4 regions of the Janthinobacterium sp. SUN100 genome follow, and region 2 is predicted to be linked to each of the others. Evidence: predicted binding sites of a transcription regulator. Region 2 holds the regulator's gene; each other region holds the start of a gene.

Region 1 (2,200 bases), on a different contig from region 2:
GGTTTTCGGTACGGACGGCGCTGGCGGCTTGGGCGGCGCCGGCGGGGCGATGATGCTGATGGTGGTGATGGTCGGCATGGCCGCCGTGACCACGCGGCTCAGCAGGCCGCTCTGGATGGCGTAAAAGCCGGCGATGTGCAGGACGACGATGGCCATCAGCGGCGCGAATTTGTTGCGCTTCTTGTCGAAGTCGGCAAATTGCTGCACGGCCTGCACCGTTACGGGCGGGGGCATCATCGTCATGGCGTTCATCGCTTTCTTTAGTTTGTCAGTACAGCTCGCATCAATACGGTTTCTTGCAGCGCCACGGTGGCGTTCAGGTGATCGTTCAGCACTTCCCGCGCGCAGGTGTGGCATTTGCCGCAGCAGGTGGCCACGCCCAGGTCGCGGCGCAGTTCGGCCATGCTGGACAGGCCAAGATCGACGGCTTGACGGATTTCACGATCAGATATGTTGTTGCAGACACATACAATCATTGATACACCTTCTGGCTGGAGGATGAACAGACACTAGTGCTGGAAAGCATTGTTGCTAGTGTTTTAATGAGAATCATTATCATTACGTTTCATTGTCGCGCAAAGCGGGGGACAATGCAAGTGATTTTGATCAAGTGTGCGGCAGTTGGCGGCCTGGCGCCGCAGCTTCACAGGCCATGTTTCCGAATGACGCAGCCCTTGATGGGGGCGGCTCTCCGGGCTAAATAAAAACTATTCGCATTCATGTTTATAATGCTGGTATTGTCTCGGACGGTCACCGTCTGGACAGATTGAATGGCCGCTTGTCGGTAATGCGCAACAGTTGCGTTTTACCTCACAAACCTGGAACCGGTGCAAGGCGCCTTGCGCCGTCGCCGGTATCAGGTGTTCTTAATTTGAACGGAATTTGCTCATGACTCTAGTTCCACCCATGATGACGCTCGATGCGCTGGCAGTCGGCCAGAGCGGCACGGTGTTGCATATCACGCCCCACACGGCAGGACAGACGGAGGACGGCGTCGACCTGGCCCGCCGCTTGATGGAGCTGGGGTTCGTTCCCGGCGAACGAATCCGCATGCTCAAGCGCGGCATTCCCGGCGGCGATCCGCTGGCCATCAAGGTCGGCAATGCCACGTTCGCACTGCGCCGCTTCGAAGCGGCGCTGATTACGATTCAACCGCTGCTTCAACCGGAATGACCATGGGTGCTGTCGAAACTATCGTGGATGCAGGCGTGCACAAGCCGCCGCATCAGCCACAAATTGCCTTGCTGGGCAATCCGAACTGCGGCAAGACCGCCCTGTTCAACCGTTTGACGGGCGCGCGCCAGAAAGTGGCGAACTACGCCGGCGTGACCATCGAGCGCAAGGAAGGCCATTTCACCTCGCCAGCCGGCAAGCCCGTGCGCCTGCTCGACCTGCCGGGCGCCTACAGCCTGTCGGCCACCACGCCCGATGAAGCCATCACGCGCGACGTGGTGGGCGGCTTGCGCCGCGGCGACCCGCGTCCGGACGCCATCATCTGCGTTGTCGACGCCACCAACCTGCGTCTGAATCTGCGCCTGGTGCTGGAAGTCAAGCGCCTGGGCCTGCCCATGTTGCTGGCGCTGAACATGACGGACGTGGCGCGCAAGCGCGGCATGCTGATCGACACGGTGAAACTGTCGCAGGAACTGGGCATGCCCGTGGTGGAAACCGTGGCGGTGCAGCACGATGGCGAAAAAGCCTTGCTGAACGCCATCGACGCCATGCTGCCGCTGCCGGCCGTGGAAGCGAAACCGCTGGCGGCCATCGATGCCGTCACCGTCGAAGAAACCCAGCGCGAAGTGCGCCGCATCCTGTCCGCCGTCAGCAATGACACGAGCGACAAGGGCAACCTGACGGAAAAGATCGACGACGTGGTGCTGCACCCCGTGTTCGGCCCCATCATCCTGGCCGTGCTGATGTTCCTGATCTTCCAGGCCGTGTTTGCCTGGGCCGCCACGCCGATGGAAATGATCACCGATGGCGTGGGCCACCTGGGCGCCGTGCTGACGGCGAACATGCCAGACGGTCACCTGAAAAGCTTGCTGGTGGAAGGCATCATCGGCGGCGTCGGCAGCGTGCTGGTGTTCCTGCCGCAGATCCTGATCCTGTTCTTCTTCATCCTGAGCCTGGAAGACTGCGGCTACCTGCCGCGCGCGGCCTTCCTGCTGGACCGCCTGATGGGCGGCGTGGGCTTGTCCGG
Region 2 (2,200 bases):
ACCAGCACGTCATCGAACAGCACCAGCATCGAGCGGCGCGAATAGTATTCGCGCAATTGGGCGGGCCGGGCGATCAATTCCGGCGGCTGCTGCCTGGCCGTCAGGGTGACGATCTGCAGCAGCATGCCCAGCTTGTCGTCGAGCTCGGCAGCGGTGCGGGTGATCAGGGACGATTGCTGGCTCAGCAGTACTCGGGTGAAGTCGTCGCGCATGTGCTGCACCTGGATCATGGTGACCAGCGCGATCATGGCGATCGAGGTCAGGCTGGTGGCCAGCGCGACTTTTGTTTTAATGCCGAGAGGCTTCATGATTTCCTTTTCAGTACCGGGCGGCACAGGCGGCAGATAATGCTGTCAGGAATTTTCCTATCAATACCCCAGCTTGGCAAGCGCCGCCGCGCAAATTGCCCGCCCTGTACGGGCTTTTGACGATGTTGCCATATAATTAAAGGCTGGACGTCGTTTATTCGCCGAATTTACGGTGAAATTGGCATACGGCAACCCTGTATGCGGCTGTATGCAGTAAACTTGTTGTTGCATTTTCTAAAAGGTACCGACATGACTGAAGCGCTACTCACTCCAACCTTGCCCACCGTGAACGTGGAGGCGTTGCGTGCGCGATGCTCGACCTGCAGCATGCATCAATTGTGCCTGCCGATGGGCCTCGATGTGGGCGACATGGACAGGCTGGACCAGATCATCGGCCGCCGCCGCAAGATCGTGCGCGGCGCCTCGCTGTTCCGTATCGGCGACTCGTTCCAGAACCTGTATGCGATCCGCCTGGGGCATTTCAAGACGTACCAGATCAATCCGGGCGGCGAAGAGCAGGTGACGGGCTTCCAGATGGCGGGCGAACTGCTGGGCATGGACGCCATCAGCGCCGACCGCCACCACTGTAATGCGGTGGCGCTGGAAGACAGCGAAGTGTGTGAAATCCCGTTTTCCAGCCTGGAACAATTGTTGGGCAATATGCCGACCCTGCTGCGCCATTTCCACCGCATGATGAGCCAGGAAATCACGCGCGAGCAAAGCGTCATGCTGTTGCTGGGCAATATGCAGGCGACGCAGCGCTTTGCCGCCTTCATCGTCAACCTGGCGTCGCGCTATGAAGCGCGCGGCTATTCGGGCAGCAATTTCCAGCTGCGCATGTCGCGCGAGGAAATCGGCAACTACCTGGGCCTGACCATCGAGAGCGTCAGCCGTCTGCTGTCGAAGTTCAAGAAGGAAGGCTGGCTGCGCGTCTCCAACCGGGAAATTGAAATCCTGCAGCCGGCCAAGCTGAAGGCGATTACGGCCGGCACGGACACCTGCAAGTAACAGCACCGTCAAAACCTGCTGCGCGTCGCGCTTTGCGGCCTGCGATGCTCGCTGGCTCGGCGCCCCCGTGCATAGCACAGCTGCGCTTCTCAACCACAAATCACTGCCGCTCGCTACGGTTTTCCCGGCGCTGTACGTTATAGCTCTTCATCCGCATGCAGCGCGATGCTGCGCTGCAGGGGCCAGGTCCAGATGCCGGACAGGCGCCACTCGCGTTTGTCGTTTTCCACCAGCACTTGCCAGCGGCTGCGCTCGAGCATCGGCAGCGCCACGGAAAAATTGCCGGCCGCATCGGGTTGCACCAGCACCTTGATATCCTTTTCCGGCAGGGTCGCATGCGCCAGGTGCAGCTGCAAAGGCGCCTGATAGGCCTTGCCGAAGCTGTGCACGGAACCGGTCAGGCGCGCTTGCGCCACGTCATACGACAGGCGCGTATCCATCGCCAGGTCGCTGGCGATCGTGTCGCGCTTCAAATCCTGGTTGATCGCCTTGCCCTGTTTGTAATAATCGCCCACCACCAGCGCATCGGGCTGCGTAAACGCGATATAGCCCATGAAGCTGCCGACGACCACGGACAGGCCGGGGCCGATCATCAGCAGCCATGGCCAGCGGTGCTTGTACCACGGTGCAACGGGTGCTTGCAGTTTCAGACTGTCGGACATGGTATTTCTCCTGTTTAATCAGCCAGTCCCCGCATGGGGACCGGCCTTCCTGCAACTTCGTGGCGGCGGCGAGGGCACCCGGTCCCCGTCCGCCTTTCCTTGTTACCGCGGCACGATGAATACCGCGCTTTCACGCACATGCAGCGATGGGTCGTCCAGCGATTGCAATTCGATCGCAATCTTGTTCGAGCCCTTCTCTCCCACGCCGTGCGGCACGCGCAG
Region 3 (2,200 bases), on a different contig from region 2:
GCCGCCAGCTGAAGGCCGCGCCGCTGACGGCCGCCATTCCCGTCATTTTCGTCACGGCCCTGAACGACATGCGCGACGAACTGAGCGGTTTTGAGGCGGGTGCCGTCGATTACATCACCAAGCCGCTCAGCCCCGCCATCGTGCGCGCCCGCGTGCGCACGCACCTGTCGCTGGTGCGCATCGATGAATTGAAGGAAACGCGGCTGCAGATCGTCCAGCGCCTGGGCCTGGCGGCCGAATACAAGGACAATGAAACAGGCTTGCACGTGATCCGCATGAGCCATTACGCCCGCCTGCTGGGCGTGGCCGCCGGCATGGACGAGGCCGCCGCGGACGACCTGCTGCACGCGGCGCCCATGCACGACGTGGGCAAGATCGGCATCCCCGACCGCATCCTGCAAAAGCCGGGCAAGCTCGACGCGGACGAATGGACCATCATGCAGACGCACGCGCGCATCGGCGGCGACATCATCGGCGAACATGCGGAAGGCGGCATGCTGGCGCTGGCGCGCGCCATCGCCGTGTCGCACCATGAAAAATGGGATGGCAGCGGTTACCCGAACGGCTTGGCAGGCGAAGCGATCCCGCTGGCGGGGCGCATCGTCGCAGTGGCCGACGTGTTCGACGCGCTGACCTCGGTGCGCCCGTACAAGCGCGCGTGGTCGGTGTCCGACGCCGTGGGCTATCTGCAGGCGCAACAAGGCAGCCATTTCGATGCGCGGCTGGTCGACCTGTTTGTCGGGGAATTGCCCGCCATCGACGCCATCCGGCTGCGCTGGGCAGAGAAAGCGGAACACCACGCGCCCGCTTGAAGAGTGAACTCCCGCCACGGCCAGCGTTGTTGCGTCACACAAGCAAGTGCCGGACAGATGGCGCCGGCGCCGATGCAGACCACTGGAGGGGCCAGGAGTTCAATGCCATTATGGCTGGCGCTGGGGCGGGCATTTTGATGCACATCAAACAGCTTGCACTTTCCTGGCTGCGCACTTGCAGATGGCCCTGGCCTCTCTTTTTTTGACTTACATCAAGCCCAGCATAAGAAAAGCCCCGGCCAGCACGGCAATGCTGGACTTGCCCGTGTTGCCGTTCTAGCCTTGTTGCCATCCTGACTACCGAATGACAACATGGCTTACAAATCCATCCTCGTCCACGCCGACCTGTCGCGCCATGCGCCGCAGCGCATCGCCATCGCGGCGCGGCTGGCGCACGCGCACCAGGCGCACCTGATCGGCGCCGCCATGACGGGCATGTCGCGCTTTACCCTGGAAAACAACCGCGGCATGCGCGGCGCGGCCGTGGCGGCGCAGATTTCAGCCTTGCACGGGCAGGCAGAACAGGCGCTGGACCAGTTCGAGACGCTCGCGCGCCAGGCCGGCGCCGTCTCGCTCGAGCGGCGCCTGATCGAAGACGACGAGGATGGCGGCATGGCCGTCAGCGCCCGCTACAGCGATCTGACCGTGCTGAGCCAGCACGACGCCGGCGAAGCCTTGCCCGGCGCCATGAGCGACCTGGTGCCCTACGTGATGCTGAACGCGGCCCGTCCCGTGCTGATCGTGCCGCGCAGCGGCCAGTTCGCACAGGTGGACAACACGGTGGTGGTGGCCTGGGATGGCAGCATGGAAGCGACGCGCGCCATCGGCCACGCCTTGCCCCTCTTGCGCGCGGCGCGCCTGGTGGTGCTGGCCCTGCTGCATCCGCCCGTCGGCCACGCGCAGCCGGCGCGCCATCCGGGCGCCGACATCGCCGCCTACCTGAGCCGCCATGGCGTGCCCGTCGAAGTGCGCCCGGCCGTCGCCACGGGCGACATCGGCGCGGCGCTGCTGGCCATGGCCGCCGAAGTGCATGCGGACCTGCTGGTGATGGGCGGCTACGGCCACGCGCGCTTCCGCGAAATCCTGCTGGGCGGCGTGACGGAAACCGTGCTGCGCCAGATGACCTTGCCGGTGCTGATGGCGCACTGACACCAAGCGCGCTCCATGTCGTTGCACAATGGGTATACTTGCCTGTTTATCCATATCAAAGCAATGTACATGAACCAACAACTCGTCAATTGGGGCAATAGCCTGGTGCCGTTCGGTGGCGAACTGCTGTGGAGCGCCCTGCCGTGGATGCTGCTGTGCAGCGCCGCCGGCTTCGTGCTGGCGCTCGGCATCTGCTACCAGCTGGCCAGAAAATGCCTGCTGGTGCGCCGTCCCCGCGC
Region 4 (2,200 bases), on a different contig from region 2:
CATGAAGCTGACGTCGGCCCTGAGCGTGGAAAAGATTTCGGACAGCTACATCAACCTGGTGGCCATCCGCACGGCCGACAAGGCCAAGCCATGGGTCAAGGACCTGGAAGCGGCCTACCGCTCGCGCGCCTTCCTCGACGCGACGAACAAATACCTGGCCGGCTACGAAAAGACGGATTACCAGCTGGCACTGGAAAAGACGCTGAAAAAATAAGGCGAAAGCAAGGCGCTGCACACAAAAAGACGGCCAGGTTCACACCTGGCCGTCTTTTTTATTCTGCGCGCCACCCGGGCGCCATCACTGCTTAGAAGCGGTAACCGACGCCTACGCCGATCAGGATAGGATCGATCTTGACTTCGCTGACCTTGCCGCCAGCAGCGGTCAGTACATCGCTGCGGATCTGCACTTTCTTGATGTCGAAGTTCAAGGACCAGTTCTTGTCCAGTTTGTAGTCGACACCGGCTTGCAGCGCGAAGCCCCAGCTGTCGTGTTCCAGGCGCAGGCCGGGCAGTTTGACACCCGAGATATTCGTGTAGTTCACGCCGGCACCCACGTAAGGGCTGAACTGTTTTTCAGGCATGAAGTGGTATTGCAGCGACAGGGTCGGCGGCAGGTGCTTGAAGGTGCCGACCTGGCCGCCATCGAGCTTGACGTCATGCTTTTGCGGGTAGGTCAGGATCAGCTCGGCAGCGATATTCGGGGTGAAGAAGTACGAAATATCGATTTCAGGAATCGTCTTGCTGCTGACCGTCAAGCGGTCCGATGCACCGAGGCCACCAACAGGAGTCGATTTATCGGCCGGATCGATATGCACGGCGCGCGCACGGACCAGCCATGGGCTTTCCTGTGCCATGGCGTTGCCGGCGAATGCGCCGATGGCGGCCAGGACGATTGCTGCTGCAGTTGCGGACGTTTTCATTATGTTTTCCTCTGTCGTTAAGTAACGCTGCGAAGTCTAAGAGTGCAGTGCAACAAAAACTTTGATCCACATCAAATAGTGCTATATGGCATCACCAGAGGGATTTTTTCCTTTGCCCAGGTCAAAAATTGCCGCATTGCAGCGCATCAATGCACGTCGGCAAACAGGCTGGCGACCCAGTCGGCAAACACGCGCACGCGCGGCGACAATTGCCGGTGGTGGGGATACAGCACGGACACGGGCAGCGGGTCGGGCCGCCAGTCCCGCAGCACTTCCACCAGTTCGCCGGCCGCCAGCGCCCGCTCCAGGTGATAACGGGGCGCCTGGATCAAGCCCATGCCCGCGCGGCAGCAGGCGTGATACGCGTCGGCATTGTTGACGGACACGGTGCCCGGCAAGGCCACACTGCGGCGTTGGCCTTCCACCTTGAAATCGAAGGGCCAGACCTTGCCCGTCTGGGCGGAAAAGAAATTGACGGCGCGGTGGCCATCCAGCTGCGCCAGATGCTCCGGCGTGCCGTGCGCGGCCAGGTAGGCGGGGCTGGCGCACGTCACCTGTTCCAGCAGCGCCACGCGGCGCGCCACCATCGACGAGTCGCCCAGTTCGCCCACGCGCAGCACGCAATCGACGCCTTCGCGCACCAGGTCGACGAGGCGGTCGCCCATGCCGATTTCCAGTTCGATCAGCGGATAGCGGGTGCAGAAGCGGTCCAGCACGGGCATGACGAAGTGCATGGCCAGGGTCGCGTGCAAGTCGATGCGCAGCTTGCCGGCCGGCTGCTGCGCCGCCGAACTGAACACGGCTTCCGTTTCTTCCAGGTCCGCCAGCAGGCGCACGCAGCGCTGGTAATACGCGTCGCCATCGGGCGTGGGCATCACTTGCCGCGTGGTCCGCTGCAGCAGGCGCACGCGCAGCCGCGCTTCCAGCTGCTTGATCGCATGCGTGACGGTGGCCTTCGGATAGCCAAGGTCATGCGCCGCCTGCGTAAAACTGCGCAGTTCGACGATGCGCGCAAAGATGCGCATCGCATCAAATCGGTCCATGCCCCCTCCATTGTTATTCCTTGCTGCACAGTATAGCGATTCGACCGCCACTTTTCATCGGCAACCAATATTGCTGGCATCAGTTGCCTGCCACGCAAGCGCCACTTGCGCCGATGTCACTGGATTGCCGCCCGCCCGCGCGGCATACTATTTACAGTACACACATGAGAATGGTAATGATTATCATTTGCGATATAATGCAATACCTCGCTCGGGCGACTACAAAAAGGAATGGGA

Evidence for each region. Region 2 encodes FNR, which switches genes on or off when oxygen is low (the NO sensors DNR and NnrR bind a similar motif). Its sites were predicted from a motif close to TTGATNNNNATCAA; they were not measured.
Region 1: O0881_RS20425 (FeoA family protein) is a predicted target of FNR. The motif match lies at 597-610, and genes of this name have one in related genera.
Region 3: O0881_RS21700 (universal stress protein) is a predicted target of FNR. The motif match lies at 947-960, and genes of this name have one in related genera.
Region 4: O0881_RS06920 (OmpW family outer membrane protein) is a predicted target of FNR. The motif match lies at 982-995, and genes of this name have one in related genera.

Annotation. Positions count from the first base shown of each region.
Region 1 is NZ_JAPUBU010000004.1:79,744-81,943, forward strand. Features, by position in the region: gene O0881_RS20415 (energy transducer TonB) at 1-243, opposite strand, end outside; gene O0881_RS20420 ((2Fe-2S)-binding protein) at 261-476, opposite strand; gene O0881_RS20425 (FeoA family protein) at 889-1,173, shown strand; gene O0881_RS20430 (ferrous iron transporter B) at 1,176-2,200, shown strand, end outside.
Region 2 is NZ_JAPUBU010000003.1:717,385-719,584, forward strand. Features, by position in the region: gene O0881_RS19730 (response regulator) at 1-308, opposite strand, end outside; gene fnr (fumarate/nitrate reduction transcriptional regulator Fnr) at 558-1,316, shown strand; gene O0881_RS19740 (FixH family protein) at 1,454-1,978, opposite strand; gene ccoG (cytochrome c oxidase accessory protein CcoG) at 2,081-2,200, opposite strand, start outside.
Region 3 is NZ_JAPUBU010000004.1:356,069-358,268, reverse strand. Features, by position in the region: gene O0881_RS21705 (HD domain-containing phosphohydrolase) at 1-812, shown strand, start outside; gene O0881_RS21700 (universal stress protein) at 1,125-1,961, shown strand; gene O0881_RS21695 (hypothetical protein) at 2,031-2,200, shown strand, end outside.
Region 4 is NZ_JAPUBU010000001.1:1,592,881-1,595,080, forward strand. Features, by position in the region: gene O0881_RS06915 (MetQ/NlpA family ABC transporter substrate-binding protein) at 1-214, shown strand, start outside; gene O0881_RS06920 (OmpW family outer membrane protein) at 306-920, opposite strand; gene O0881_RS06925 (LysR family transcriptional regulator) at 1,067-1,963, opposite strand.